DNA from 4 places in the Priestia sp. ST2 genome. Region 1 is predicted to be linked to each of the others. Evidence: riboswitches for the same ligand, from Rfam matches in the RefSeq annotation. Region 1 holds a riboswitch; each other region holds the start of a gene.
What was found. Region 1 has a riboswitch for cobalamin ahead of AC0KUU_RS07210 ((2Fe-2S) ferredoxin domain-containing protein). Riboswitches for the same ligand answer to the same signal wherever they lie in the genome.

Region 1 (8,060 bases):
AAAGATTTTGTTGAAAGCTTACGTTTAGATTACACCGATGGTTCAGGCAAAAGGCCGTTTCCTGAAGAAGGATCGACATACGGCGTAATCAAATTCAAATCGCAAGCGGTAAGCCATGTTGATATTCCCTACGGGACTGTGTTCGGAGGAAAAACAACAGACGGACCTCCATGTACGCTTAATGGGTTTACAGGATCTCGAAACGGGGAAACCGTTCCAGAGTTCAAATTTGATAACTATTATCCACCAGCAAACGGAGCGGAACTATACCAAGTGGTAAATGGGGAAGAAGTACTTTTAGCTACCTATGTGGCAGAAGAAAAACGATTTGTGCCAGCGGTTGCTAATCCAATGTAAAGGACTGGTTTTTTGTGATTCGAAAAGGTTTGTATGCAGCATATAATGAACGAGATTACGAATGTTATGAAACGGAAAACGGGTGTGTAAAGCTGATTAGCTATGATAAAGGCGATGTAGCAAATGGATTCATTCCATACAATGACACTACTTTCACAAAAGAAGTTCCTCGTGATGCTGTTGAAGAAGTGTTTTTTGTAGCTCCGTATGCTACTTATCAAAATGAAACGTTTGGTGTGTCAGATGCTTCTGATCGTCGAGTGCTTTTGACCACATCTGAAAAAGAAAAAGCTGATAAATATCATTTTCAACGAACGGATAAATATCTATACGAAAAACATGTGTTAAAAGAAGAAGTAAAGTTAATGGAGAAAAAAACTCCTTATCCATAAGACCCCATAATAAAAAGAGGATGCACTCGCATCCTCTTTTTATTTAATCAATTTTCTTGAAGTGTTTCTGTTCGTATTATCATTTGTACGAAGGAAGGTAATGCCAAGACCGATTAATCCTCCTACGATAGCAGGAACTACCCAGCCGAGACCCACTCCATACATAGGTAGAATGGATGTAAACAGATCGTTTACTGCCGCAATTTTGAATCCAGCAGCATTTAAGCCATCAAATAAACTAACGATAAACGTGAACAGAAGGCTTACTTGGTAAACTTCAGAACGTCCTTTAAATAAAGGATGTAAGAATGTTAAAGCAATTAACACAATAGCTAACGGATAAATAGCTGTTAAGACGGGAACCGAAATAGCGATTAATTCCGTTAAACCAAAGTTTGCTACAACGGCGCTGAATGCTGATAAAATGACAGCAATCAACTTATAAGAAACCTTTGGAAACAGCTTATGGAAGAAAGATGAACAAGATGTTACAAGGCCTACACTTGTTGTTAAACAAGCAACGGTAATCATCAGACCTAAAAGAATTCCTCCGTAAGAGCCGAAGTAGTAATTTGATACTTCAGCCAAAACCGTACCTCCGTTATCAAGACGTCCAAGCTCTGATACGCTTGAAGCACCCATATAAGACAATGCACTATAAATAAGAGCTAAAATAACGGCAGCAATAGCCGTAGCTTTTGCACAAATTGTGATGATTTGTCGGTTGGTTTTTGCTCCTTTTTCTTTAATTGCATTAATAATAATAATTCCAAAAACAAATGATGCTAGTGTATCCATTGTTAAGTAGCCTTCTTGGAAGCCTTTAAAAAATGAGTGTGTTGTATAAGCTTCGCTTGGTGCTTCAAATTTTCCAATTGGGTTCACAACGGCTACAACTACCAATATTCCAATAAACGTTAATTTAATAGGTGTTAAAACTTTTCCTACTAAATCGACAATTTTCGCAGGATTTAGCGAAAAAAAGCAGGTAATAGTAAAGAAAATTACCGTGAAAATGATAAGGGGAAGATGCCCTGGATTTTCTGATAAAAAAGGCTTAACGCCAATTTCGAACGAAACGCTTCCCGTTCTTGGCATCGCAAAAAGCGGTCCGATTGCCAAGTATAAAATCGTAGTAAAGATAATACCGAAAGCTGGGTGTACGCGACTAGCTAAAGACTGCAAATCCTCTTTTCCGGAAAAACCAAATGCGAGAACGCCTAGAAGAGGCAGACCTACACCCGTTACTAAAAATCCAGCGTTTGCTGACCAAATATTGCTTCCAGCAGACTGACCTAACATTGCAGGAAAGATTAAATTACCTGCGCCGAAGAATAGGGCAAAAAGCATAAAGCCAATAACCACTATAAATGAAAAAGGAACTTTGTTTGACACGTTAAAACCTCCAAAATTATAAATGCTTTTTATTATCGTGTTGAATAATTAAAATTTTCAGAATTTTATATTCGAATAATAAAAATAAACATGTATCGTATTATACTAACCTAAAATGCATATTTCAATATAAAATTTTATTTTTTTAATTTATTCGCTGAAATAGCAAAAATAGAAAAATACTTAGCAAAAAAATCTCAATATACAACAATTATTTGATATGATAAAACAGAACCGTGGCTTTTAAAAATTCGCATGTGCGGCCTTACATCCTTTTAGTAAAGAACTGTTTACATAAGGTGCTGTAAGGATGTATATTTATACACGGTTCGCGGAACCGCATATGCTCGATGGATGAAAGTCAACTGTGCGAAAGGAGCAAGAAAGTGAAAAGGTTAGGTCTAGCAACTCAGATTCTAATTGGACTGATTTTAGGCGTAGCTGTAGGTGCTATTTTTTATGGAAGCGATACAGCCATTTCTATTTTACAGCCGGTTGGAGACATATTTATTCATTTAATTAAGATGATTGTCGTACCGATTGTGATTTCAGCATTAATCGTAGCGGTCGCAGGAGTAGGCGATATCAAAAAATTAGGTAAGCTTGGCGGAAAAACAATTCTTTATTTTGAAATTGTTACAACCATTGCTATTGTAGTGGGGATTATTGCCGCGAACTTATTCCACCCTGGTGCAGGGGTTGATATGGGACATATTGAAAAAAGCGATATTTCTCAATATGAGGCAACGGCAAAAACGTCTGAAAGTACAGGCATTGCTCAAGAGCTTCTTCATATTGTTCCAACAAACGTCTTTCAATCGGTAGCAGAGGGCGATCTTTTACCAATCATTTTATTTTCCGTACTGTTTGGTGTAGGCGTAGCTTCGATTGGAGAGAGAGGAAAACCTGTTTTAGCCTTTTTTGAAGGCGTCTTGGATGCAATGTTTTGGGTAACTAATTTGGTGATGAAATTTGCTCCAGTAGGTGTATTTGCACTTATTGGTGTTAATATTATAAAGTTTGGTGTCGGATCACTTATTCCATTAGGAAAATTAGTGTTCGCCGTTTACTTCACCATGATTTTCTTTGTGCTTGTGGTTCTTGGAATTATTGCTAAAATGGCTGGAACAAGCATGTTTACGCTGATAAAAGTGTTAAAAGACGAGCTGCTTCTTGCTTTTACAACGGCAAGTTCAGAAGCCGTTTTACCATCTCTTATCAAAAAGATGGAAGACTTCGGTTGTTCTAAATCGGTTACATCGTTTGTTATTCCAACAGGCTACACGTTTAACTTAGATGGTTCAACCATTTATCAGGCGCTGGCATCGCTGTTTATTGCTCAAATGTACGGCATCGACCTTTCCATTATGGATCAAATTCAGCTCCTTCTTGTGCTAATGTTAACCTCAAAAGGAATGGCTGGTGTACCGGGAGCATCGTTTGTAGTTGTACTTGCTACACTTGAATCTATGGGCTTCCCTCTTGAAGGCATGGCATTTATTGCAGGAATTGACCGCATTCTTGATATGATGCGTACCACAGTTAACGTAGTAGGAAATGCTTTAGCTGCAATTGTGATGTCAAAGTCTGAAGGCGAATTTGATAAGCAAAAATCATTAAATTATACAAATGAATTAAAGAAATCAAACATAGCTTAAAACAAAACAAGCCGGGCAGCTGCCCGGCTTGTTTTGTTTGGAGCTGACTGTTATCTTTTTTGAAACATATGGTAAAATAAAAGAAATGAGAGACAAAGGAAGTGTCATAATGACGGAAACTGTTCAGTTAATTAAAAAGCTTGTTTCGATTCCCAGTCCTTCTGGAAATACAGAAAAGGTAATTTCATTTGTCGAAGACTATATAAAAGAGCTAAATATTCAAACGTACCGCAATCGAAAAGGAGGCTTAGTCGCTACTATTCCCGGTAAAGATACAGATCACCACCGCATGCTGACGGCTCATGTCGATACATTAGGTGCTATGGTAAAAGAAATCAAACCGAGTGGACGTCTGAAAATCGACTTGATTGGAGGGTTTCGCTACAATTCTATTGAAGGAGAATATTGTGAAATTGAAACTTCATCAGGAGAAGTATTTACAGGAACCATCCTTATGCATCAAACATCTGTTCATGTGTATAAAGATGCAGGGAAAGCTGAGCGAAATCAAGAAAATATAGAAATTCGACTGGATGAAAAAGTACATAGCGCAGAAGATGTTCGCAGCCTTGGAATTGAAGTAGGCGACTTTGTTTCGTTTGATCCTCGTGTAGAAATAACAAAAAGCGGTTTTATTAAATCTCGTCATCTCGATGATAAAGCAAGCGTAGCTTTATTGCTTCAGCTCATAAAAACAATTCAAGAAGAACAGATCGAACTGCCATACACTACGCATTTTCTCATTTCAAATAATGAAGAAATTGGATACGGAGGGAATTCGAACATTACGCCTCAAACAGTAGAATACTTAGCGGTTGATATGGGTGCTATGGGAGATGGACAATCTACCGATGAATACACCGTGTCTATTTGTGTAAAAGATTCAAGCGGCCCATATCATTACGGTTTGAGAAAGCATTTGGTGGAGCTAGCTAAGCAACATGATATTCAGTACAAATTAGATATTTATCCGTTTTACGGATCAGATGCTTCTGCTGCTATTCGTGCCGGACACGATATCGTACACGGCTTAATTGGTCCAGGAATTGATTCTTCTCATGCGTTTGAGAGAACGCATCAAGATTCATTAAACCATACGTATAAGCTTCTTTATCACTATGTGCAGTCGAACATGGTTCTGCTTTAAGAAAGCAATATTTAATTAGTGTATTTTTATGCAAAATAAAGAGCAGGACGGGATTGTGATGTCTGTACTTTCCTTTCCTAAAAAAGAAGCCGGCTGTCCGGCTTCTTTTTTTAATAAATACTATATATTTTTTACTGGTGAAGCAACAGTTGGTTAAAAAAGCACCTTTTTAAAGAGGTATAATATTGCTTAAACCTTTTGTACATTTTGTTCATTTACAGAAGTTAAAATGTTTTTAAATTTTTAAAAGTTTCTTGTGACAAGTTTTGTAGAATGGGTTTTCAAAAGGAAATGGTTTCGGCATAATGTGGATATAGCGATCACTACAATAATCGGAGGCGAATCTTTTCATGTGGGTACTGACGGTATATGCTGGAAAAGAAATGAAAATGTTTGAATTTGAAACTGAAAAGCAGGCGAGAGAAGCTTTTGCCAAAACAAATGGCTGTAAAGTTCTTTCAGAAGTGGTGTATTATAATGATCCTCATTTAACATTAGTAGCTATATAATGAAAAAACAGGAGCTGACTTTATGCTCTTGTTTTTTTATAGGTGCTTGTATCTTCCGAAAAGAATAGAGTTGAAATAAAAAAAAATGTACGCTATGATATGGTAGTTACTTCTATTATTCTGATAGTTTAAAAGGTTCATATATATCAAACAGCAACAGTAAAGATGCCAAGAAGGCTTAATAGGGAAACTGGTGAAAGACCAGTACTGCCCCCGCAACTGTAAGTGTGGACGAACGAGTATAACCACTGTGAAAAAATCACGGGAAGGTTCTCAAGTAGAATGATACACAAGTCAGGAGACCTGTCTTTATTGTGAAGTTTCTATTTCTCCGGGGAGCGGGAAGGGAAACGTTGGCTTAAAGTGGCATTCGTGTACACTCTTATTCTGACGTTTTACCCGCTCGCATATTAGCGAAGCGGGTTTTTCTCGTATCGAAAAACTACATATCGTGCAAAAAAGGTGCGCAATGTTCACATTGCGTTAAATGGGAAGTCTGGTGTGAAGCCAGCGCGGTACCCGCCACTGTGAAGAGGAGCTGATTGCATATGCCACTGTATTTGGGAAGGCGCAATCAAGTGATGAATCGAAGTCAGGAAACCAGCCTTTTTCTAATGCGAAGCTTACCCTACGGGATATAGGTGGAAGTGCAAAAACTTAGTTTGAATTTTCTGCGCCTCTATCATTGATAGAGGCGCTTTTTTTAGTAAAGGAGCGAATGAGTGTGACGACGTGGAACTTAAACGGAACAAAACATCACGTATTGATTTGTAATGGAAGCAGCTGTATGAGAAAAGGTGGAGAAGAAGCCACACAAGCTATTCGAAATAAAGTGACGGAACTGGATTTGGATGAAACGGTTCATACAACGCGTACGCGCTGTAACGGACGATGCAAAGATGCTCCTGTAGCTATCGTCTATCCTTCAGGAGATTGGTACAAGCAGGTCACTGAAACCGTGGCTCACCGGATTGTCGAAGAGCATTTAGCAGGAGGCTGCAGTGTAAAGGAATCGCTTATTTATGAATATGATCAAAATGGTTTCGTTTCTCCGGAAAACAGTGACTCCATAGAAGGAATTGACAAAGTAAAAAGTAACGCATAAAGGAGGAGCTAGCATGAAAGGTAAACTGTTAGTTATTGGATTTGGGCCGGGGAGCTTTGAACATATTACACAGCGAGCAAGAGAAGCCATTCAAGAAAGTGATATGATCATCGGTTACAAAACCTATGTGGAATTAATTCAAGGACTGTTAACGAATCAGCAAATTATTAGTACGGGAATGACCGAAGAAGTAAGCCGTGCACAGGAAGCTGTAAAGCAAGCCGAAGCAGGAAAAACCGTAGCTGTCATTTCGAGCGGAGATGCAGGAGTATACGGAATGGCAGGCCTTGTATATGAAGTGTTGATTGAAAAAGGCTGGAAAAAAGAAACGGGCATAGAGCTGGAAGTAATTCCTGGCATTTCGGCTATCAATTCATGCGCATCTCTCCTTGGAGCGCCCGTGATGCACGATGCTTGTACGATTAGTTTAAGTGACCACCTTACGCCGTGGGATCTAATCGAAAAAAGAATTGAAGCAGCTGCACAAGCAGATTTTGTAGTGGCTTTTTACAACCCAAAGAGCGGAAGACGAACAAGACAAATTGTTGAAGCGCAAAGGATTCTATTAAAGTACCGTTCTCCTGATACGCCTGTTGGTCTTGTGAAAAGCGCTTATCGTGACCGTGAAGAAGTCGTAATGACTAACTTAAAAGACATGTTAAACCATGAAATAGGCATGCTGACTACCGTTGTTGTCGGAAATTCATCTACGTTCTTTTACGACGATTTAATGATTACACCGCGCGGGTATCAGCGGAAATATACCCTCAACCAAACGGAGCAGCCGCTAAGACCGCATCAGCGACTTCGAAAAGAAGCAGAACCATGGGCTCTCGATCAAGAAGAGACTGTAGAGCAAACAGCTTCAGCAATTGAAGCAGTTCAGACCAAACCAGAAGAAACAGCAACTTCACGAGCTCTTGCAGAAGAAGCGCTTCAAGCAATTTTAGGTGAAACCACTTCTGGGGTCGTACACCAGCCAATACAGTCAATTTTCGAAGTCGCGGTTAGTCCAGGACTTGCCAATAAGAAATTCACGCCTGTTCAAATGACAACACTAGCAGAAGTTGTTGGTGAAAAAGGTACGATGGAGTATACACCTGACCATCAAATCAAACTTCAAATTCCAACAGCCCAGCCAGATGTGATTATTAAAAAGCTCCAAGCAGCTTCCTTTTTACTATCTCCGGTCGGAGACGTGTTCACAATTAAAGCGTGTGATTTTTGTGATGGAGAAAAAAGCGATGCTATTCCACATACGGAAGAATTACAAAAACGCCTCGGGGGAATGGACATGCCAAAAGAGCTGAAGCTTGGTATTAATGGATGCGGTATGGCCTGTTATGGCGCAGTTCAAGAAGATATCGGCATTGTCTATAGAAAAGGTGCGTTTGATTTATTTTTAGGAGCTAAAACGGTTGGACGAAATGCGCATTCAGGTCAAATTGTGGCGGAAGGCATAGCACCCGATGACATTGTTGAAATAGTGGAGAACAT
Region 2 (8,060 bases), on a different contig from region 1:
GTGATAAGGTTGATGAGCGTTTTTATCCGGAAGTTGTCATTCGTTTTGGCGCGATGCCGGTATCGAAACCGCTATTGCAATTTTTGAAAGCCCACGAGCCGAAAGAAATGTTTGTAGTTGACCAAGGTAAAGGCTGGAGAGACCCTACTTTACGTTCGACAGTGATGATTGAAGCTGATGAGACATTATTTTGTGAAGAACTGATCAAGCGTCTTTCAGCGAATCAAGAGGAGTCTACTTCATGGCTGAGTCTGTGGAAAAAGATTAATGCTCAAACTGCACAGGCTCTGAGAACATTAACTTCCGGCCAGGAATGGTTCGAAGGACAAGTAGTTCAAGAAATTGTTGATGTAGTACCTGAAGGCACGGCTTTATTTGCTGGAAATTCAATGCCTGTTCGAGATATTGATTCTTTCTTCTTAAATACGGAAAAAGATATTCCACTCTTTGTAAATCGGGGTGCAAATGGAATTGATGGTGTAGTTTCGTCTGCTCTAGGCGTAAGCACGGCTTACGATCACACCGTTTTATTTATTGGTGACTTATCGTTTTATCACGATTTAAATGGTCTGCTGGCAGCTAAAATGCATAATTTAAATTTAACCGTTGTGCTAGTTAACAATGACGGCGGAGGAATTTTTTCATTTTTACCGCAGTCAAAACAAGAAAAGCACTTTGAATTTCTATTCGGTACGCCAACTGGATTAAACTTTGAGCATGCCACTCGTCTGTATGATGGCACATTTTCTTCAGCAAGCAGCTGGGAAGAATTTCGACATGCAATGAACCATGCTTTCACAAAAGGCGGTTTGCATGTTGTAGAGATTCGTACAACTCGTACAGAAAATGTAGAGACTCATCGCAGTTTGTGGAAACTTGTTTCCGAGGAAATAAATTTGTCAAACGGTGAGGAATAGGCAATGATGTATCAATTAGGTGGTGTATCTTACTATGTGCACACCGAGGGAAAAGGAGAGCCGCTGCTTCTGCTTCACGGCTTTACCGGCTCTTCTCAAACTTGGCGTACCTTTATGAAGAAATTCGCTAAAGACTATCAGGTAATTGCTGTTGATATTATTGGTCATGGCCAATCAGCAGCTCCCAAAGAAATCAAACCATATTCAATGGAAGCAGTTGTTGAAGCACTGCATGAGCTTCTTCAACAGCTATCTTTATCACAGGTGAATGTAATTGGATATTCGATGGGAGGAAGGCTTGCTCTTTCATTTGCCCAGCGATATCCACACCATGTGAAAAAGTTGGTATTAGAAAGCGCATCGCCTGGTTTAAAAACGCGAGAAGAACAAAAGCTAAGAAAAGAAAAAGATGAACAGCTGGCGAGCCGCATTATGAAAAATGGAATTGAAGAATTTGTGAACTTTTGGGAGGGAATTCCTCTTTTTAGTTCTCAAAAGCAATTGCCTAGCCATGTTCAAGAAGCGGTGCGTAAAGAAAGACTTTCGCATACAGAAATCGGCCTTTCCAACAGTTTGAAAGGAATGGGAACAGGAGTCCAGCCGTCCCTTTGGGAGAAGCTGGACGATCTGTTGATGCCGGTTTTGCTTATTACAGGAGAAGTAGATCAAAAGTTTTGTTTAATTTCCAAAGAAATGCAAACATTAATACCAAATGCTACTCCTAGAATTATTTTAGGGACAGGCCATGCAATTCACGTGGAACAACCCGAGATTTTTGGTAGAATAGTAAGTGAGTTCTTAGCTACTACATAATTAGGAGGAAATAAAGATGACAGTTGAATGGACATCAGCACGTCAGTATGAAGACATTTTATACGAAACATATAACGGAATCGCTAAAATTACGATTAACCGTCCGGAAGTGCACAATGCATTCCGTCCAAAAACGGTAATGGAATTGATCGATGCATTTGCTTATGCTCGTGACGATGCAAGTATTGGAGTAATTGTATTAGCAGGTGCTGGAGATAAAGCATTTTGCTCAGGCGGAGACCAAAAAGTTCGCGGCCACGGCGGCTATGTAGGAGAAGATGAAATTCCACGTCTAAACGTTCTGGATTTACAGCGTTTAATTCGCGTAATTCCAAAGCCGGTTGTTGCGATGGTATCAGGCTATGCAATTGGCGGAGGCCACGTTCTTCATGTTGTATGTGACTTAACAATTGCAGCGGATAACGCAGTCTTTGGGCAAACAGGTCCTAAAGTGGGAAGCTTCGATGCAGGATATGGCTCTGGTTACTTAGCTCGCATCGTAGGTCATAAGAAAGCGCGTGAGATCTGGTTCTTATGCCGTCAGTACAACGCTCAAGAAGCACTAGACATGGGATTAGTAAACACGGTCGTTCCATTAGAACAGCTTGAAGCTGAAACAATTCAATGGTGTGAAGAGATGTTAGAAAAAAGTCCAACCGCTCTTCGTTTCTTAAAAGCAGCATTTAATGCTGATACGGATGGCTTAGCTGGTATCCAGCAATTTGCGGGTGACGCAACGCTTCTTTATTACACAACCGATGAGGCAAAAGAAGGTCGCGATGCATTTAAGGAAAAACGCAATCCAGACTTCCAACAGTTCCCACGTTTCCCTTAAACAGCTGAAACAGCTTGGTGATTATCATCAGGCTGTTTTTTCAATTTAATTTAGTTAATCAGTATAAAAAGGAGAGAAATTCATGAGTAGCCAAACGATTCCTAATGGGCTTATGCAAAGAGCATATTTGACGCCAAATCGAGTGGCGGTAGAAACACCGCAAACGTCTCTTACGTTTCAAGAGCTTCATAAACGTGTTCAAAAAGTAGCACAGCAGCTTTCGTTTAACGGTGTAAAGCAAGGTGATACCATTGCTTTACACATGAAAAATAGAGTGGAGTTTATCGAGATTTTACATGCGATTTCTTATATTGGCGCCCGGTTGCTGCTCGTCAACACGCGTTTGACAAACGAAGAAATTAATTATCAGCTAACAGATGCAAACGTGTCGTTGCTTATTGCGGATGAAACATTTTTAATTAGAGAATTCCAAAGTTCCATTACTCAGCTTACTTTACCTGCTTTAAAAAGTTCTCCAGAAGCAGAAACAGGTTTTCAAAAAACGTGGAATCTCGAGGACACATTCACCATTATGTATACGTCTGGAACAACAGGTCATCCAAAAGGAGTGCTGCAGACATATGGAAATCACTGGTGGAGTTCCGTTGGCTCAGCGCTTAATTTAGGATTAAATGAAAAAGACTGCTGGCTTATAGCGGTTCCTTTGTTTCATATTAGTGGCTTATCTATTTTAATGCGGAGCGTCTTTTACGGAATGAAAATCATTTTAGAAGAACGGTTTGAAGCAAGAGCAGTAAATGAAGCCATTGAAAACAAAGGGGTAACGATTATTTCGGTTGTTACTTCTATGCTGTCCAATATGCTTGATGAATTAGCTGAACGCAAGTATCCAAATACGTTTCGCTGTATGCTTTTAGGAGGAGGACCTGCACCGCTTACTATTTTAGAGGCTTGTGTGAATAAAGAAATTCCTGTTTATCAAACGTATGGAATGACAGAAACATCTTCACAGTTCGTTACGCTTTCACCTGAAGACAGTTTGCGAAAACTGGGATCAGCAGGTAAACCATTATTTCCATGTGCAATGAAAATTGTAGATGAAAAAGGAAATGAGACCAGCGAAGCAGGAGAAATCATTGTTAAAGGTCCAAATGTTACAAAAGGATACCTAAATAAACCTGAGGCTACTCAAAAAGCAATTCAACAAGGCTGGTTCTATACAGGAGATATCGGGAAAGTGGATGAAGAAGGCTTTCTATATGTGTTAGACAGACGTTCAGACCTTATTATTTCAGGTGGAGAAAATGTATATCCAGCTGAAATTGAAAATGTTTTGTTGAAGCATCCCGCTGTTAAAGAGGCCGGTGTAACGGGAGTAGCTGATGAAAAATGGGGACAAGTGCCAGCTGCATGTGTTGTTGTAAACGAAGACGTTTCAGATGAAGAATTATCTTTACACATTCAACAATTTTTAGCAAAGTACAAACTTCCAAAGTATTTCGTTCGAGTAGAGGAGCTGCCGCGAACGGCTTCTAATAAAATCATACGCCGGAAGCTATCATCGTTCATACAGAAAGGGAGCTAATCGATGATTATAAAAAAAGTACATCTTTATAAAATTGACATGAAGCTTCTTTCTCCTTTTTCAACAAGCTATGGTACGGTGCAGGATCGAGAATTGATTTTGCTTGAAGTAGAAGATGAACAAGGATTTACAGGGTGGGGAGAAGTCGTTGCTTTTTCATCTCCTTGGTATACGGAAGAAACGATTCAGACGTGTTTTCATATGTTAGACGATTTTTTAATTCCCTCGCTTCTTCATAAGCAGCTTCAAAAACCAGAGGATGTTCAAAAGCTATTCAAACCTCTAAAGCGAAATAACATGGCTAAAGCAGCTTTGGACTGTGCTGTATGGGATTTGTATGCAAAGCGGCAAAATAAGCCGTTATCTGAAGTAATTGGCGGAGTAAGGCCTGCTGTAGAAGCTGGAGTGGTAGTTGGCTTAAATGACATTTCCGTAATGAAAGAACAAATAAAGACTTACATGAAAGATGGCTATAAGCGCTTTAAAGTGAAAATTAAGCCGGGTGCTGACTATGAGCTACTGAAACAAATTCGAGATGAATTTCCAAGCATTCCTCTTATGGCTGATGCCAATTCAGCTTATACGTTAAGCGATAGTGATTCATTGAAGAAACTAGATGAATTGAATTTAATGATGATCGAACAGCCGTTAAGTTCTGATGATATCCTTGATCATCGATTGTTACAAAAGCAAATAAAGACGCCGATTTGCTTAGATGAAAGTATTGTGAGCTATGAAGATGCACGTCATGCAATCGAACAAGAAAGCTGTAAGATTATCAATGTGAAAATCGGGCGAGTTGGCGGAATGTCCGTAGCAAAGCAAATTCATAATTTATGCGCCCAGCATGGTGTAAAACTTTGGGTTGGAGGAATGTTAGAAGGAGGGATTTCACGAGCTCATAACATTGCCCTTGCCACACTGCCTTCTTTCACGATACCAGGTGATATTTCTGCGTCGTCTCGCTATTGGGAAAAAGATATTATTAAGCCCGAAGTAGAGGTAGAAGCCGGAGTAATAAAGGTGAAGGGAAAACCGGGGATAGGATACGATATTGATAAAAAGTTTATCAAAACAATCACAGCATTTGAAAAAGAATACAAATAATTAACAACCGTTTTTTGATGAAAAACGGTTTTTTTATTGAGGTTGTCAATGTTTAGTAGAAAAATAGGACAAATTTTTTAAAAAGAGCACATTGTTCCATCAAGCGTGTCAAAACATGTTATGATGGAATAGTTTGATGAAAAAAGTCGAAGAGTTTTATCGTAAAAAACAAAATTATTTTTGAAAATAGGTTGATAGTTTTCTAAGTTGTCCTATATAATGTGTTTATAACATAACACAATATGTTGTTTTGAAATCCATAATAAAATACTATATTTTGTGTTTTCCAGTGAAAAAGGTGTCTGATAAAAAGACTTAAAAGGGAATTTGGTGAAAATCCAAAGCTGTCCCCGCAACTGTGAATGCTGATGAAATAAGGAAATCCACTGTGAGTAAACATCATGGGAAGGCCTTAAAGTAAAAAGAAGCATAAGTCAGGAGACCTGCCTTTTTTATGTCGTTTTATCTTCTTCGGGAGGTGAGAGGGTAGAGCGAGGATTGAGAAAAGACTTAGTGTCTTCTTCTATCTTCGTTCTATTCGCTCACCGAGGTACGGTGAGCGATTTTTTATTTTGAAGTGAAGAGAGGAGCCATATTTATGGTGAATACATTAAAGCCTACAATTCTACATGAATTAACTGCATATATTGAACGTTTAAAAAAAGAATTTACGCAGCTTGATTTTTCTTTGTATGAGGAAAAGGTTATTCAAACTGTTACAGTAAAGGAAAATATGACGGACGAAAAGGTTGCAAACGTCCTAATTTTGGCAGCCTTAGAGCGTATTTCAATGGAAGAACCCGATTGGACGTACGTAGCGGCAGACGTCTACTTAAACGAACTATATCGAAAAGCAGCGGACAACCGAGGTTACGATAAAAAAGAGAAGTACGGTTCGTTTTATCAGCTTATTCAAGAACTAACAAAAATCGGCATTTATAATAAGCAGCTATTAAAAACATATACAGAAGAAGAAATTAATGAAATTGCTTCAGTCATTATTCCTGAACGCGACCGTTTATTTACATACATTGGATTGTTGACATTAGCAGATCGCTATTTAGCGACATCACATGATAAGCGCGTATACGAATTACCGCAAGAACGTTTTCTTATCATTGCTATGACGCTGATGTCTCAAGAAAAGAAAGAAAATCGAACAGCATTAGTAAAAGAAGCGTATTGGGCGCTTTCTAGTCTATATATGACGGTTGCCACACCAACACTTTCAAACGCAGGAAAGAGCTACGGACAGCTATCTAGCTGCTTTATTGATACGATTGATGACAGCTTACGCGGTATTTATGATAGCAATACAGATTTGGCCACGCTTAGTAAAAATGGAGGCGGAATTGGTGTCTACCTCGGTCATATTAGAAGCCGAGGAAGTGATATAAAAGGTTTTAAAGGCGTATCATCAGGAACAATTCCATGGATGAAACAGCTAAATAATACGGCTGTAAGTGTCGATCAGCTAGGTCAACGACAAGGAGCTATTGCCGTATATTTAGACGTATGGCACAAAGACATCTTTTCATTCTTAGACGCGCGTTTGAACAATGGTGACGAACGTCAGCGCACGCATGATTTATTCACTGGCGTATGTTTGCCAGATTTGTTTATGGAAAAAGTAGAGGCACGTGAAGACTGGCACTTATTCGATCCTCACGAAGTTCGTACGCTGATGGGCTACTCGTTAGAAGATTTTTATGATGAAGAAGAAGGCAGCGGTTCGTTCCGCACTCGTTACGCTGAGTGTGTAAATAATGAACAGCTTTCAAGAGAAACAGTACCTGCTATTGAAATCTTCAAGCGCATTATGCTTTCCCAGCTTGAAACCGGAACGCCTTATATGTTTTATCGTGATACGGTTAACCGAGCTAATCAAAACCGCCACGAGGGCATGATCTACTGCAGCAACTTATGTACAGAAATTACGCAAAACCAAAGCACAACGGTCGTAACAGAGGAAATTACAGAAGACGGAAAAATTATTATTACAAAGAATCCGGGCGATTTTGTTGTATGTAATCTTTCTTCTATCAACTTAGCGAGAGCCGTAACTGAAGATGTGCTTGAACGTTTAATTCCAATTCAAGTACGCATGCTTGATAACGTTATTGAGTTAAATGATTTGCCAGTACTTCAAGCAAAACTAACAAACCAAAAGTACCGCGCAGTAGGACTTGGCACATTTGGTTGGAACCATCTGCTTGCCTTAAAGAAAATAGCATGGGAAACAGATGAAGCGGTAGCATATTGCGATGAATTGTACGAGCAAATTGCTTACTTAACCGTACAGGCAAGCATGAACTTAGCTAAAGAAAAAGGTGCATATCCATTATTTAAAGGCTCAGATTTTGAGTCAGGCGCTTATTTTGAAACACGTAAATACACAAGCGAAGCGTGGAGTGAACTGCGTAACGAAGTTCAAAGCAATGGGATAAGAAATGGCTACTTAATGGCTGTAGCACCTAATTCATCAACATCTATTATCGCGGGTTCTACTGCAAGTATTGATCCGATTTTCCGTAAGTTTTATTCAGAGGAAAAGAAAAACTATAAAATCCCGGTGACGGCACCAGATTTATCACCAGCAACAAACTGGTATTATAAGTCCGTTTATTTAATTGATCAGCACTGGAGCATTAAGCAAAACGCCAAGCGCCAGCGCCATATTGATCAATCCATTTCATTCAACTTATATGTGCAAAATGATATCCGAGCAAAAGAGCTGCTGGATCTTCATATGACGGCATGGAAAGAAAAGTTAAAAACGACCTACTACGTACGTTCAACATCAAGTGAAGTCATTGAAGAATGTGAAAGCTGTCATAGTTAA
Region 3 (8,060 bases), on a different contig from region 1:
GATGCATCTGCTCGCTTTTTTAATGATACTTTTTATTTACTTTATCATTTCTTTTTTTAACGGATCTTATAAAAAAGCCGAAACCAATGTGGTTTCGGCTTTTTTCTTATTGCTCTGCTAGTACATCAGCAAATGCTTTTGCATAAGGAGGAAGGTCTGGCGGACGGCGGCTTGAAATAATGTGGCCGTCGATTACGACTGCTTCATCATGCCAAATAGCTCCCGCATTTTCCATATCATCTTTGATTCCTGGCGTACTTGTTACGTTTCGGCCATCTAAGATTTTTGCAGAAATTAATACCCATCCTGCATGGCAGATTTGGCCGATTGGTTTTTGCTGTTCATCCATATGACGAACCATTTCAATTACTTCAGGATAGCGGCGCAGTTTATCCGGCGCCCAGCCCCCAGGTACTAAAATAGCATCATATTCAGCTGGATCAACATCTTTAAACGCGTAGTCCGATACGGCTGGAACACCGTATTTCCCCATGTACGTTTCGTTTGCTTTTTCTCCAACTAAATGTACTTCTGCTCCTTCTTCTCGAAGACGCATCACTGGATACCATAGTTCTAGATCTTCAAAGTCTGCACTAACAAGCGCAATAACTCTTTTATTTTCTAAACGCATCGTAACACCTCCGCCATCAGTATAGCATGTTGGAGAATAAGATTGAAAATAAGGGACTAACTTGTACATAATTAAAGGATTTTTCAAGTGCTCTTCAGAAAATTTTTGTATGCCAAATGGTCTAATTTTATATTTCCTCTTGACTGAGGACAAACATCACACTACAATGTGTAGTGTGATGTTCATAATGTTATAAAATTATCCAAATAAGAAAGACTTTCTGATTTAATTGCTACATTTCTTTTTTCGGGCTTTCACACTACATAATGTAGTGTTTTTCAAATACACTTAAAGGAGGAAGTAAAGTGAATAAAAACGTGGAAATTGGTTCACTTATTATTCGTTTAGTATTAGGTTTTACATTTTTAGTACACGGCTTTCAAAAATGGCAAGGCGGGATTGAAAATACAGTAGGGTTCTTCGATAGCTTAGGAATCCCTGGTTTCATGGCATATATTGTTGCAACCATTGAACTTGTAGGTGGGATTCTTATTATTCTTGGCCTAGCAACAAGAGTCGTATCTGCTTTATTTGTGGCAGTTATGCTTGGCGCCATTTTTACAGCCAAGCTTAAAAGCGGATTTGTTGGCGGGTTTGAATTTGATATTGCCTTAATTGCCATGTCTGCTCACTTATTTCTTGCAGGAAGCCAGTTCCTTGCTCTTGATGCAGTGGTATTCAAAAAGAAAGAAACTGCCTTTTCTCTTCAAGAAGAAAGCAGTAAATAAAAAAAGAAAGCTTATACTCTCCCAATATAAGCTTTAAGATTAGTCCCCGCCGTTTGAGGCGGGCTTTTTTTATATTTGCAGCAGCAAATTCGCAAATAAAGAAGAACGCTCGGACAACGTATCAATTTGAATATGTTCATATTCTGCATGTATTCCTTTTCCGCATGCTCCTAATCCATCCAGCGTGGGAACACCAATGGCCGCTGTAAAATTGCCATCACTTCCGCCGCCCACAGCTGCTTCTTCCAATTTCATACCCAGTTTCGCCGCGATTGACTGAGCGCATTCAAATAGCTCTTCCGTTTGTTTAGACTTGACCATCGGAGGACGATTCATGCCTCCCGTTACTTCGAGCTTAATCCCTTTTAAAATGGGTGTTAAATTCAAAATAATATCCGTCATGCGTTTTGCTTCTTCTTCTGTAGAAACACGTAAATCCACGTGCGCTTCTGCATATTCCGGCACTACATTTGTACCGCTGCCTCCCGTAAATGTCCCAACGTTAACCGTTGTACCTTTTTCATAATCTGTTAAGCCCTGCAAGAAAATCACTTGGCGCGCCAGCTCTTCAATCGCATTGATTCCTTCTTTGTGGTGATTACCCGCGTGTGCTGCTCGTCCCCATACTTTTACGGTGAAAATCCCCGCTCCTTTGCGCGACGTTTTTAACGCACCTGAACCCGCCACCGCTGGTTCCGCTACTAGCACTGCTTCACTTCTTTGTGCTTCTTCTTCAATGTATTTTTTAGAAGAAATTGACCCAATCTCTTCATCCGAATTACAGAAAAACACAATTTTTTTATCGAGCGATAAGCCAAGCTCTTGAATCGCTTTAATCGCCCATATAGATTGTACAATGCCGCCTTTCATGTCTAAAATTCCCGGACCATACAGCTTGTTTCCCTCCGTTCTTAGACTCAGCCTTCCCTTTTCCCATACCGTGTCAAAATGACCGATAATTAAAAGCTGCTTTTCTCCTTCTCCAATCGTAAATTTCAAGTGGTTTCCTACTTCTTTTTCTTCTATGATTTCGTACCCTACCCCTAACCGCTTTTGAAACAGCTGCGTTAAATACATTCCACACTGATCTACTAACTCTTTACTGTAGGACGGTGATTCTTTTTTCACAAATCCAATTAAATCTTCAAGCATATCTTGTTCGTGTTCTTTTAAATAACTAAACACGCTTTGTTCTACCATTACCTGACTCAAATCAATTCCTCCTCCAAACAACCCCTGCTGCTTGCATTAAATGCTTTTATTTATTTTACGTATAACTATGTTCTACGTTTCACATAACGACCTTAAATTATCCTTAATTATAATGGTTTTCAGACAATTTTCCATCCTTTAAATACAGATAATACTTTAACTTATTCATAACCGACCGAAAATAGCCATAAACTTCAACAAATTCATACAAAAAAGCTTCAATCTTCAACAGATTAAAGCTTTCGTTTGACTAATTGACATTTATTTTAATATTTTTTCCTTTTGACTTCACACTCACAAAAACAAACATAGACACTAAAAAAATAAACAGAATAACGCCAACCATTTCAAAGTTTACTTCGGCCCATGGGTTAAAGAAAGTGAATGCTAAATAGAACGACACACCATACGCGAGGACAACAATAACCCAGCCCATCAAGCGGGAAGCAGATTGTCCAAATTTACTCGATTCATTCACCATTTTATGTACAATCATCGAATCGATTGTATCTGTAAGCATCATGCCAAACATAAACACTAGTCCCAACAAAAGCGGCGTATACTTGCCTGCGTTCCCTGCAGCTAGAGACCACACGGCCGTTTGACTGACCGTTTCGGCTGCTAAAGCGAACAATGCCCCTACAAGAATAATTAAAAAAGGATTCGTTGTTCCTTTTGCGATTTTCGGAATAAACTTCCCTTTTAATCCGCTCAGCTGAAACTCTTCTTCTTTATTTTTAGTTCGAAGCAAATGATATGTGTTTAATGTTCCAATCAGAAAGAGAGAGATAATGGATACCCAAGATGCAAAATGATCGAAATATGAAGGAAACGTAAAATTCTTCATCACCACGCCCAGCACCCCGGCCGTGACGGCCACCATTCCTCCATGACCTAGTGAAAACAGCGTTCCAACCCACGGGGCAAAACGGCTGCCCATTCTCCAATTATATCGGGTCTGGCCATCAATAAAAGCTAAGTGATCTGCATCCAATCCGTGCCTGATTCCTAATAAAAAGACAAGTAAAAAAACTGATAAACCTTCCATTTCCTACACTCCTTTTTTTAAAATAAAACGTAAAAAAGCCTCAATTCTATAGAAATTGAGGACGTGTCGGCATATGAAAATAAACAGCAATTGCTCACTGCGTACCTTGATACACCGCCTCTTTCCTAGAAGAGTCAAGTGTACAGAATAGGTAGGTCTCCTGGCTTGAGATCATCATTTTCTACCGCCTTCCCCATTTTGAGTGACGATAAGATAGAAAACTCCCTGCTTACAGTGGCTGGACCGCTCGAGATTTGCACTCGATTCCCTGTTACCTCTTACGCTATGTAAGAGCACCTAAACTGTGCGAATGATTCATTTTCTTCCTCATTATACTAGTACCGCTTACAAATGAATAGAGAAAATTCAAATAAAAAAGCCCTGCTAAGCTTTACATGCTTAGCAGGGCTTTTTAAAGCAATTAAACTACTTCTATCGTTACGTCTACGTTGCCGCTGATTGCTTTTGAATACGGGCAGTATGAATGAGCTAGGTCTACATATTTTTTCGCTGTTTCTAAATCTAAGCCTTCGATATGTGCTTCAAGCGCTACTTCAATTTTCACTCCTTGATCAGCTTTATCAGGAAGCAGCTGAACAGTAGCTTTTACTTCACTGCTTTTGATTTCTACGTTATGTTTTTTCAACATAAATTCTAACGCGCTGTTGAAACAAGCACTGTATCCAGCTGCAAACAGCTGCTCTGGGTTTGTTGCTGTTGTTGCTTCTCCACCAAGCGCTGGAGGTGTTGCAACGTCTAAGTTAAAGATGTTATCTAAAGAGTGAACTTCTCCTGTTCTTCCACCTGTGTTAACGACTGTTGTTTCATATAAAGCTTTCATGTATAAACCTCTCCTCTTTTTCATTAATTTTATTAAAAGTTTTTTATTTATCGTTTCTATGATTTAATTGTACACAATTTAATTTTAAAAAACAAGTATTAAATACGTTAAAAATTTCCCAATAAAAAAAGCCGCGTATTTGCGACTTTTTCTTAATAATATTGAGACTGTTCGTCATAAGCTGATTTTCGAAAAATAGACAAGTTGGTAATGGACCTCATCAGTTTCGTATTAAAAATAACATAATGAATAAACAGCGCCAGCACGCAGCCTAAAACGGCTCCTGTTAACACATCGAATGGATAATGAACGCCAACCCATACGCGTGAAAAGGCAATGAGTACGCCCATGACAACCCACATGCGTCCTGAACGTTTGAAATGCAGCCAAATGGTAAAAGTGATAACTAATGCAGATGTAGCATGATCGCTTGGAAATGAAGAATTTGCGGCGTGATCAACAAGCTGATTCACGTGGTGAGAGATAAACGGACGATCTCGATAAGCAAATAAACTAATCACTTTATTGATAATGACTCCTGTGGCACAAGCACACAAAGCTTGAAATGCTACAACACGGCTGCCGTTTTTATTAATAAGTAAAAACAAGCCGAGTAAAACGATAAGTACATACTGGGCATAATCTGCAAAGAATACCATCAGCGAATCTAGAGGCTTTACGTGTGAGGCATACTGATTCACCGCGTGGAAGATGGTATAATCTACTGAATTAATAGCTGATAACATAATCGAAATCCTTTCTTATTTTTAAATGTCATTAGCTATCTTATCAGTTTCTTGAGAAAATGAACATGTTTTTGTCAGAAGCTTCCTAACTGGTATTTATAAATAATGTATTCAGACTGAGTAGTAAACCAACGGACTTTCGCCCATTAACTCACCTGTGAGTGATCCACAATATTTTTTTGCAAAAAGATTTCCTCTAAAGAAGGTTCTTCGACGTGAACTTGATAAATGTCGATGCCGCATTGAATCAATTCGCGAATAATAAGAGGAATATTTCTTTCTTTTTGAAGCATCACTTTTGTGTACATGTGATGGTATTCAACTTCGGGACTCAACGTACGGAAAAACTGTTGAATATATTCTTTATGGCTGCTTGGGTAGGGATCATGTTTAATCATCACCGTTTTTTTCGCTTGATATTGAAAGCGCAGCTCTTCCATTGTACCTTCTATTAAAATGACCCCATTTTTCATAATCGCTACACGTGTACAAATCTTCTCAACTTCATTTAAATTATGAGACGTCATAAAAATTGTCTTGCCTTGATTTTGGAGTTCTCTTATTAGTTCATGAATGTGAAGAGCAGATTCAACATCTACTCCAGAAGTTGGTTCATCTAAAAAGATAAGATCTGGGTCTGCTACAATTGCTTGAGCAATTCCTAACTTCTTTTTCATTCCAAATGAAAACTTTCCAACTTTCTGATGCTCATGTCCTTCTAATCCTACTTTCTTCAGTACAATACTACAGTGTTCTTTCGAAAAACGATGGCCGTTTATCTTTAAAAAATAGCGCAAATGATTGAGCGCTGTCATCTCATCATAAAAGTTAGCATAGTCAGGAAGCACACCTATTTTCTTCTGAAGCTCTAAATCAATATCACTCTGTCCCAGCAGCGTAAATTCTCCTGCTGAAGGAAATGAAACGCCGGTAAGCATATTAATAAATGTAGACTTTCCTGCTCCGTTTCTTCCTAAAAATCCGTAAATTTCCCCTTGTGGTACCTGTAAATTAATACCGTTAACAACTGTTTTAGATCCATATTTTTTAGTTAATTTACTTGTTTCAATAGCATACATATTATACTTCTCTCCTTTTAAAACTCCAAAGTGCCGTACATAAACAAAGTGCTGCAAAAATAAGAAGAACTGTTAGATACCCTTTCTCCAGCTTTAAATAGTAGTAGGGTGTCACATACTTAAACCATGCAATGTACGCTTTTGATGAAAATATGCTCCACACGCTCAGTACCGGTAGAACAAACGATAAAATAATTGATAAAAACATAGTATGAGTTGGGCTTGGCATTAAAGCTGAAAGCATTAAAACAAATGAAATGATACAAACGGTGAATAGCAGGCACTCTAAAAATATATAAAAAGAAAAATGATGCGAAATAAACACAATCAGTAGAAATGAAATAGAGATACAAACAAGCCAGAAACAGCAAATACCTAAGAATTTTCCTAGTACAATACGCTCTCTTGATGTTTTGGTAACTAAAAACCTTGCTGTTCTTGTTTTAATTTCTTGATTAATAACATTATGAGAAAGACTTGAAATAAATAAAGGTCCGAACCCGAGAAGCATCACCAAAATTCCCCCGTTGGCTCCATCTTGAATCTGTGCACTCGTCAGTTGACCTCCAAGTTGACTAACTATATGGGCTATTCCATAGGAAGCACCGCATACGATTAAGATAACGATAATTGATTTAATACTTTTAAATAAGCTTTGAAACTCTTTTACACTAATAGCCCACATTTTTAAAATCTCCTTTTAAATAAATTTGAATGCTATCATCCAACAAAAGGATGATTTACTTCCGCCGGTAAGGCTTTTTTTTCTTTGGGCTTTCCACTCCAAGAAAAATTTGTCCATATACGCAGTAGCTTTTCCACCGGTCCAGTTTGAAATTTTTGCACGTACATATAGCTGCTGATAAGCTGAATTCCGTAAATACCTATGCAGACAAAAATCCCTGCAATCATGCCGAGCTTTCCGAAATAACCTAATCCGTAACCGTAAAAAATCGTCGTGCATATGACCGTTTGCATTAAATAATTACTAAGCGATATCCTGCCTACACTTTCAAAAGCCTTTATCAAAAATGACTTCTCGTATTTCGCATATAACCAAGCAAAGCCTGCAATATAACCAAGAGATAGAAGACTTCCACCTAACATATGTGTAGAACCAGCCCAATTCGCATCTGGCCATACGTACATAGTCCCTTTTAACAGCAAGCCAAGCGGAATCAGCGCGGCTGCCCAACGGCCATACTGTTTTTGATTAGCTGAAACATCGTAAAACCACTTTTTCTTTCCTGCATACATACCAAATAAAAACAAAGCGCCCATTATAAATGGCGTAAACAAGAAGGCAAAAGCAAATTTATATCCTGCTATATTCATCGGATCAACATTGTTGCGGTGGTCTTTAATCTGTTCATAAGTTCCACTTCCATACACATGAATCGTATCTTTTACATATGTCGTAAGCGTTTGTTTATCGCTAAGAAGATACATATTATCGTTTAATGAACCGTATCCGGATGCTCCTGTAAGGACCAGCAAAATCGATGCCCACACCAAAAGTGTTTTGGCTTTACGCTTTAAAAAGAAAAGTAGTAAAAATACTCCCATCATTCCGTAAAATGTAAGAATATCTCCTTCCCATAAAAACACTCCATGCAGTAAGCCAAACCCTAGAAGTAGAAGAAAACGGCGAAAGAAATGCCTTTTTACCCCTAGCTTCCTTCTTTCTAAGCTTTCTTTCATCTTCACCATTGAATAGCCAAATAAAAAGGTGAAAATCGGCATAAAACTTTCCTCTACCGCGACTTTTAAAAAGA
Region 4 (8,060 bases), on a different contig from region 1:
TGCCCGGTTCCTTTTGTAACTGATACAACTCATGGAAGTCCGTCTCTGGATATTGATACGGCGGCACAAAAGCAATTTGTCGCTTGTTCACAGCGGGATGGTGAAATACATGCAAATCAACGTCATATACTCTTTTTAACGTAGCTGCATCCTGGAAAATGGCATCCATCCCGGTTTCTTCTACTCTTCCATCTTTCAGTAACACGGCATTATCTGCAAACAGCGAGGCAATGTTGAGATCATGCAAAATGGCTAGGACCGTCAAGCTCATTTCCTGCTGTAAAGTTTTTAACAGCTGAAGCAGTTCCATTGTATGTTTTACATCTAAGTGATTCGTTGGTTCATCAAGAAGTAAGTAGTCAGGTTCTTGCGCTAGTGCTTTAGCCAGTAAAACCCGCTGTTTTTCTCCACCGCTTAGCGATTGAAAAGTATGATTTCTATAGTGCCAGACGTTTGTTAATTTCATCACGCTTTCCACCACTTCTTCATCCTGTGCTGATACAGTGCTAAACAATCCTTTTGCCTGATAAGGGTAACGTCCAAGTGAAACAATTTCTTGAACCGTAAATTCTAGCCCAATTTGATTTTCTTGCGTCATGACTGCAACTTTTTGCGCCAGTTGTTTTGGTGAATAAGCCTTCACTGACTTTCCTTCCACCTTCACTTCTCCTGATTGAATGGTTAATACATTCATAATTAAGCGAATAAGCGTTGTTTTCCCGCTTCCATTTGGTCCTAGTAAAGCGACAAAAGAACCTTTGTCTACGGTGAACGTGATGTCACGAACGGTCGGCTGCTGCTTATCGTATCCTCCTGTCACATTATATAGTTCAATCATGATATTCCTCTTTTCCGCATACGTTCTTTTACAAGGAGCAGGGTAAAAATCGGCGAACCAATTAAGGCAGTTACGACTCCAATCGGCAGTTCACGAGGTTCTAATATCGTTCGTGCCAATAAATCTGCTAAAACCAAATAACTTCCTCCAATTAAAATAGAAAGCGGCAGTACATGCTTATGATTAGCTCCCGCTACGAGACGAACTACGTGGGGGATAACTAAGCCAACAAATCCAATTGCCCCAGATACTGATACCGCAGCCCCTGTTAATACGGATGCACCTATTAAAATCATTCTTTTTTTCTTCTTTACGTCTATTCCCATAAACTGAGCGGATTGATCGCCAAATGCTAAGCCGTTCAGCTCTTTTACATGTAACAACAGCATAATTGTACCAATCAAAAAGAACGGCCCTAAAATTTGAATATGAGACCATCCTCTCATTGATACGCTTCCCATTAGCCAATATAAAACCTGCCTTACATCTTCTTCGGGAGAAAGAGCCACAATTAATGAAATAAGCGCGCTCATAAAGGATGATAAAATAATCCCCGCTAAGATGATGGTTTCATTGGCCAAATTGCCGCTTGCGAGTTTTGTAATACCAAAAACTAAAAGAAGAGTAATAAAACCAGATACAATGCCGACTACAGGCAGCGTGAAGATAGACAAACCAAAAATACTCCAATGAAAATAAATTGCCATGACAGAGCCAAGGGTTGCACCTGAGGAAACCCCAATCGTATAAGGATCGGCAAGCGAGTTTCTTAATAGCCCTTGAAAGGCAGCCCCTGCTATTGAAAGCGAAGCTCCTACTAAAAATGCCACCAGTACTCTTGGAAAACGAATTTGCCAAATGATTAAATCCATGTTTTCCGGACCGTGATATAAGGATAGCCCGGTAAGGTGGCCAATAATAATTTTGATTGTATCTCCTACGGTTAACGAAACTGTACCAATAAATACGCCCATAATTATCGAAGTACATACAATAAATAAACTGACTATGTATAAAATAGATGCTTTGTTAAAAAAAATACGTTTAAAAATCAATACGTTCAGCTCCTCTAGGAAACGAGGCGTGATGTTTTATATTACATTAACCATTCATTTTCCTGTCCATAAACCATGCTTCCACCATGCATTAAGTTGGAAACAATCATCTTTTATTTGTTACGAGTGCTAGACTGTTGAACTGTGCAACGTAGAATAGCGTACTAAAGTTCTTGGTAAAAAAACAAGCGAAAGCCTCTACAAGCTATACTTTTTGTGTTTGCTCCGGACCTTTATAGTTGTCTATTAACTGATACAGCTTTTCCATATCTACGGCTTCTCTCACATATGCTGCTGCTTTTGAAAAAGACTCCTCTTTTTGCAGGCGACTGTTGAATGTGTCCGTAATAGGCGGCAATTTTTTATGTTTACGAATTTGATTAAGCAAAGCTCTGCGCAAAGAATCGTTATGAAACATATCATGAACATACGTGCCAATGACATTGTCTTTAACCGTTCCTTCTTTTTCATGCTCTACCACTGCAAAAGCTTTCGTGGTGCTCTTAGAAACCGTCTTTCCCATATGAATTTCGTAGCCTTCAATCGAAACTCTTTCATTTTCTAACTGGACATACCCAGAAACTCTTTCTGTTTTTTTGCTGGTTGTCATAACCGTTTCCACTGGAAGCAAGCCCAGCCCTTTAATGGACTCAATCCGAGATTCTACTGCATCAGGGTCTGTAATTGTCTCCCCTAGCATTTGATATCCTCCGCAGATGCCAATGACGTGAACGTTCGTTGTGTTCAAGACTTGATTAATGGCTAGATCCAGGCCGCTTTCTTGTAAAAACTGAGCATCTTCAATCGTATTTTTGCTTCCTGGCAAAACAATTAAATCAGGCGTACCTAATTGCGACGGCTTGGTTACAAGCCTCACGTGACAGTCTTCTTCTAAGCTTAAAGGATCGATGTCTGTAAAATTTGAGATGCGCGGGTACGAGATGACCGCAATATCAATTTCTTTTAAGGGATTCACAAGCGTTGAGTAATTTCTAAGTGATAACGAATCTTCCGCATCAATTTCCACGTTGTTCATATAAGGAATAACTCCTAGAACCGGAACACCCGTGTATTCTTCAAACCACTTCAACCCTGGTTTTAAAAGTTCTAAATCTCCTCGGAATTTATTAATTAACACTCCGATAACTCTAGACTTGTGTTCATCTGGAAGCAATTGAAGAGTACCCACTAGGCTCGCGAAAACGCCACCTTTATCAATATCTCCTACTAACACAACAGGCGCTTCTGCTATTTTTGCAACGCGCATATTTACGAGTTCTCGATCGTTCAAATTGACTTCGGCAGGACTTCCAGCGCCTTCAATCACAATTCGATCATAATGATTGGCAAGCTCTTTATAAGCTTCCGTGATAACGTTCAAACCTTCATTAAAAAATTCTTGCCGATACTGAAAAGCAAACATATTACGTAGCGGTTTTCCGTGAACAACTATTTGAGATTCATGATCACGAGTAGGTTTAATTAAAATAGGGTTCATATTGGTTGTTGCTTCTACTCCAGCCGCTTCTGCTTGAATTCCTTGCGCTCTGCCAATTTCTTTTCCATCCATTGTAATGTATGAATTAAGCGCCATATTTTGCGATTTAAACGGTGCAGTTTGATAGCCGTCTTCTTTAAAAATACGGCAAAATGCTGTAGCAATCATGCTTTTTCCAGCGTCTGAGTGCGTTCCTTGAATCATAAGCGGTTTTCCTTTTTTCACTTTTTCCACTCCCTACCACATAAAAAAACCTTAACTGTAAAAGTCAAGGTTTGGTCATGCGCTCATTAACACATTGTCTTGACTTATTTCTCCCACCGAAAAATAAGGGGTTTTTAAAAGCAGGTCTCCTGGCTTATGCTTCATTTTACTTCTGCACCCTTCCTAGTTTGACTAGTGGGTCTTTGCAGGTTCATCCACATTTACAGTAGCGGGGGCTGCACCGGATTTACACCGATTTCCCTATTATCCTCCTTAGAGGCACTTTTAAAATCATTTATTCTTTATTGTAACGAATTTTATAACCATTCACAATAACGATTTTCTTCTATTATTATATATTACTGTGTTTATACTTATTTGGGTCTCGTATGCTATAATAACAATTATTTTCCAAACATCTTATGGAATAGCTAGGAAGGTGCTCACAGTTGAAGAAAAAAATCATTTATGTCTTTATCAGCGTGTTTGTTCTTTATATAGCAATCACATCTTTTTGTATGTATCAAACTGCTCACAAGCCTGTTCCACAAAACGCAGATTATGTGCTCATTTTAGGTTCTAAAGTAGATGGTGACCAAATGTCTCCTAGTTTAAAAGAACGAGTAAAGACGGCCTTATCTTATTTACAAGCAAATCAACAAACAAAAGTTATCGTAACGGGCGGAAAAGGATCCGATGAAGAAATTTCTGAAGCAGAGGCAGCCTATCGTTTTCTGCGGAAAGAAGGAATTAAGAAGAATCGAATTATAAAAGAAGATCAGTCAACTTCTACTTTTGAGAATTTTACTTTTACTAAACAGAAAGTTGATATTCAACACAAAAAAGTCGTACTTGTTAGCAGTGATTTTCATTTATTTCGCGCCTCTATTATTGCCAAACGTCAAGGCTTTGACGTTTATCCTTTAGGTGCAAAAACACCAAATTCAATTAAACTTCAAGCCTACTTTCGTGAGTATGCTGCTATTTTAAAAACATGGCTGTTTGATAAATAAATAGAGTAAGTAGCTCTACAAATAAAAAACACGGCATGAATTCATGCCGTGTTTTTTATTAATCATCTGTATCGATAACTGCTTTTGGTAAACCTGTGTATTTCGCCCAGTAGAAAATACCAAGTGAAACAAGGGCAATTAAAATTAAGTCAAGCGGGTTGCTTAGCACACCTTGTCCTCCACCAAATGAACCTAGATAAGAGATAACAAGCATAATAATATAATAAGCAACTAGCCACCAAGCAGATTTAAGCTGCTGTGCAAATTTTACAACGTCAGTTGGTACGTATTTCTTAAACGCTACGTAGATAACAACCATTAGAAGCTGTGATCCTAGCAGCCAAGAAATTGTCGTCCACCCTGACCAATATACGATGTATGAACAGAAAATAAATGAAACAGGAGCAATAACGCTCATGCCTTTTAATTTAAAAGGTTTTTTAAGGTCTTTTGCATTTACTCTGAATGCAGCAGCTGAAATTGGCGCAATCGCATAAGACAGAATAAGTGCCACTGAACATACGTTTACTAGCGCTTCCCAAGAAGGAAATGGCAGTGTCCAGAATACGGACATTCCAAATGATAGCCATAGTGACGCACGTGGAATTCCTGTTTTCTTATCTACTTTTGAGAAACGTTTAAATAATGTTCCATTACGAGACCAAGCATAAACTAAACGAGAAGTTGTATTCATGAAGATGTTCCCGTTACCGCCTGGTGATAAAATAGCATCAAAAATAACAAGCGTTACTAACCAGCCAAGGCCTAAAATAAGTGCAATATCTTTAAATGGTAAAGAGAATTGCTCTTGAATTGTTCCCCATCCTCCTGATAGCATATCAGCCGGGATGTTACCAATGAACAATACTTGCAGTGCTGTGTAAATAATCGCTGAAAGTACAATACAGATAATGAGCGCGATTGGAATATTACGCTGCGGGTTTTTAACTTCACTGGCTACAGAAACAATAGGGTGAAGTCCTAGGTAAGCAAACATAACGCCACCTGTTGAAATGGCTGCTTGGATACCATTAAAACCAAACGGAGCAAAATCGCCAGTTGTAAAGTTAGCTGATTTAAAGTGATAAGCCAACACGACGATAATTGTAAGAGGAACCGCATATTTGAACACAGATATAATGACATTTGACTTAGCAAATGCTTTTACACTTACGTAGTTAATGATAAAAAATAGCGTTAATAACGCGAACTGAAATAACCAGCCGATTGTAGTAGGCGATTCAGAACCATGTTTAGTTAGACCAGGAAGCCAAAACGCAACATACTGACGTACAGCCGTTACCTCGATGGCAATCAAACTTGTGTAAGCAATAATGGTAATGAATGAAATTAAGTAACCCACTAAATGACCATGTGAGTAAACCGGATAACGGATAATTCCACCGGTACGCGGCAGCGCTGCTCCAAGTTCAGCATACACTAAACCGATAAGTAAAATAATGACTCCGCCAATCAGCCACGAAAAACTTCCGGCTGGACCAGCCTTTGACGCTACGTTACTAACCGCAAATAACCAGGCGGAACCAAAAATAGCTCCCATCCCAATTAACGTTAGGTCAAGTAAAGATATTGATTTTTTAAATTTTCCTTGATTTCCTTGATCAGACATAAAATCCTCCTTTAAAATTCCCACTCCACATATCTACGCCCTTGCGTCCGATATGGGATTCTTTACATCATCCTCCTCTTACTAAGACCTCACAAGTGGATATGTTAACAAATATTCTCTAAAAAACCAAGTTAAAAACTTTATTTTTTTGTAAAACATCGTTGAATTGCTTATGTATAGCGCATAAATTCCACAGAAGATTTGAGGACTACTCCTCCTATTTAACCGCATTTTTCTTAGGTTAAACATAAAAGAATATTCAAACTATTTGCTGAAAAAAAAGAGGCTGAGACATAACGAAATCAACCGCTAGAAGCAGCTACATACGCAACACCTACGCTTGCCGTACCAATGAAAAAATCCGAACGATTTATCGTTCGGATTTTGCTTCAACTAAAATAATTTTGTCCGTACCTCTTATTTTGCTTATTTAAATACTTTTACACGTTCAGTTAGCGGTTGAAATTCTTTTTCTCCCGCAGGTGACACAGGATTACCAAATGGCATTTGGGCAATTAATTTCCATGAGCTTGGAATATTCCAAGCTGCTTTTACTTCATCGTCAATCAATGGATTGTAATGCTGTAATGTTGCTCCTAGACCTTCGAGCTCAAGCGCTGTCCAAATCACATGCTGCAGCATGCCTGATGATTGGTTAGACCAAACCGGGAAATTTTCGCTGTAAGATGCAAACTGCTTTTGGAGCCCTTCCACTACTTCTTGATCTTCAAAGAAAAGAACTGTTCCATAGCCGCTTCCGAATAAGTTCATTTTTTGATCCGTATCTGAAAAATTTTCAGCTGGAACAATTTTACGAAGCGTTTCTCTCGTAATATCCCATACTTTATCATGCTGTTCGCCAAATAAAACGACTACGCGTGCGCTTTGGGAATTAAATGCTGAAGGAGTATGTTCCACCGAAAAGTTGATAATTTCTTCAATTTTTTCTTCTGATATTTTTACATTTTTATCAATTGCATAAATAGAACGTCGGTTTTTAATTGCTTCATAAAAATCTTTTCCAACCTGTTGTTGATCACTTGATTTATCAAATAATTTATCTAAAAAACCCATTTTCCACACTCCTAATTGTTTGTTTTTTTAAGCTTAAATTGCATGTTTATACCCTTCCCCCTGATAAAAGGAGATAAACAAGATATAATGAATTCTTATATCTCTAATTCGAGATATTAAACTAAAAAATATTAATTGAAATTTAATTACTTTATGTAACTTACTTTACAATGATTATTTTGTTCTGTCAAGAAAAAATTATTATCTTTTTCTTTTGATGATTATATGAAAAAAGACTGCTAAATACGGCAGTCTTTTTTCGTAGATGCTTAATGTTCATAAATCATCTTTCGCGTCATTCCCCCGTCTACTACGAGGTTAGCTCCTGTTACAAAATCATTTTCAACGTTTGTTAAATACATACACGCTCTTGAGATATCCGCTGGCGTTCCCACCCGATTAGACGGATGCTGCGTATGATCGATTTCACGAAGGCCATCGTAGTCAGATGTCTCAATCCATCCTGGAGAAATAGCATTTACTGTGATGTTGTCATCACCAAGTGAAATGGAAAGTGCATGAGTTAAAGCAACGATTCCTCCTTTTGTAGCCGCATAGGCTTCTGTGTGAGGTTCAGACATTGTAGCTCTCGTAGACGCTAAGTTTACAATGGAGCCTCCGCTTTCGTTTTTTCTCATCACCTTAGCTGCTTCGCGAGAGCATAGAAACACGCTGCGCAGGTTCGTATTGATAATGTCATCCCATTCATCAATGGTTAGCTCATACGGTGATTTCCAGCGGGAAACGC

Region 2: another riboswitch for cobalamin. It lies ahead of AC0KUU_RS00085 (ribonucleoside-diphosphate reductase subunit alpha); the one in region 1 lies ahead of AC0KUU_RS07210 ((2Fe-2S) ferredoxin domain-containing protein).
Region 3: another riboswitch for cobalamin. It lies ahead of AC0KUU_RS25845 (HoxN/HupN/NixA family nickel/cobalt transporter); the one in region 1 lies ahead of AC0KUU_RS07210 ((2Fe-2S) ferredoxin domain-containing protein).
Region 4: another riboswitch for cobalamin. It lies ahead of AC0KUU_RS18125 (cobyric acid synthase); the one in region 1 lies ahead of AC0KUU_RS07210 ((2Fe-2S) ferredoxin domain-containing protein).

What each region holds. Positions count from the first base shown of each region.
Region 1 is NZ_JBVVNT010000002.1:158,163-166,222, forward strand. Features, by position in the region: gene AC0KUU_RS07180 (hypothetical protein) at 1-357, shown strand, start outside; gene AC0KUU_RS07185 (hypothetical protein) at 372-749, shown strand; gene brnQ (branched-chain amino acid transport system II carrier protein) at 789-2,144, opposite strand; gene AC0KUU_RS07195 (cation:dicarboxylate symporter family transporter) at 2,531-3,802, shown strand; gene AC0KUU_RS07200 (M42 family metallopeptidase) at 3,912-4,949, shown strand; gene AC0KUU_RS07205 (hypothetical protein) at 5,300-5,458, shown strand; cobalamin riboswitch at 5,605-5,783, shown strand; cobalamin riboswitch at 5,902-6,081, shown strand; gene AC0KUU_RS07210 ((2Fe-2S) ferredoxin domain-containing protein) at 6,183-6,563, shown strand; gene cobJ (precorrin-3B C(17)-methyltransferase) at 6,577-8,060, shown strand, end outside.
Region 2 is NZ_JBVVNT010000001.1:12,847-20,906, forward strand. Features, by position in the region: gene menD (2-succinyl-5-enolpyruvyl-6-hydroxy-3-cyclohexene-1-carboxylic-acid synthase) at 1-917, shown strand, start outside; gene menH (2-succinyl-6-hydroxy-2,4-cyclohexadiene-1-carboxylate synthase) at 921-1,730, shown strand; gene menB (1,4-dihydroxy-2-naphthoyl-CoA synthase) at 1,747-2,565, shown strand; gene AC0KUU_RS00075 (o-succinylbenzoate--CoA ligase) at 2,648-4,111, shown strand; gene menC (o-succinylbenzoate synthase) at 4,115-5,218, shown strand; cobalamin riboswitch at 5,498-5,683, shown strand; gene AC0KUU_RS00085 (ribonucleoside-diphosphate reductase subunit alpha) at 5,817-8,060, shown strand.
Region 3 is NZ_JBVVNT010000008.1:58,397-66,456, reverse strand. Features, by position in the region: gene AC0KUU_RS25865 (hypothetical protein) at 1-60, shown strand, start outside; gene AC0KUU_RS25860 (type 1 glutamine amidotransferase domain-containing protein) at 107-631, opposite strand; gene AC0KUU_RS25855 (DoxX family protein) at 937-1,359, shown strand; gene AC0KUU_RS25850 (M20 family metallopeptidase) at 1,429-2,592, opposite strand; gene AC0KUU_RS25845 (HoxN/HupN/NixA family nickel/cobalt transporter) at 2,822-3,619, opposite strand; cobalamin riboswitch at 3,753-3,935, opposite strand; gene AC0KUU_RS25840 (organic hydroperoxide resistance protein) at 4,041-4,460, opposite strand; gene AC0KUU_RS25835 (undecaprenyl-diphosphatase) at 4,613-5,206, opposite strand; gene AC0KUU_RS25830 (ABC transporter ATP-binding protein) at 5,353-6,285, opposite strand; gene AC0KUU_RS25825 (ABC transporter permease) at 6,287-6,970, opposite strand; gene AC0KUU_RS25820 (DUF418 domain-containing protein) at 7,006-8,060, opposite strand, start outside.
Region 4 is NZ_JBVVNT010000004.1:187,102-195,161, forward strand. Features, by position in the region: gene AC0KUU_RS18115 (ABC transporter ATP-binding protein) at 1-838, opposite strand, end outside; gene AC0KUU_RS18120 (FecCD family ABC transporter permease) at 835-1,893, opposite strand; gene AC0KUU_RS18125 (cobyric acid synthase) at 2,099-3,625, opposite strand; cobalamin riboswitch at 3,718-3,897, opposite strand; gene AC0KUU_RS18130 (YdcF family protein) at 4,045-4,608, shown strand; gene AC0KUU_RS18135 (APC family permease) at 4,667-6,238, opposite strand; gene AC0KUU_RS18140 (nitroreductase family protein) at 6,665-7,312, opposite strand; gene AC0KUU_RS18145 (SDR family oxidoreductase) at 7,582-8,060, opposite strand, start outside.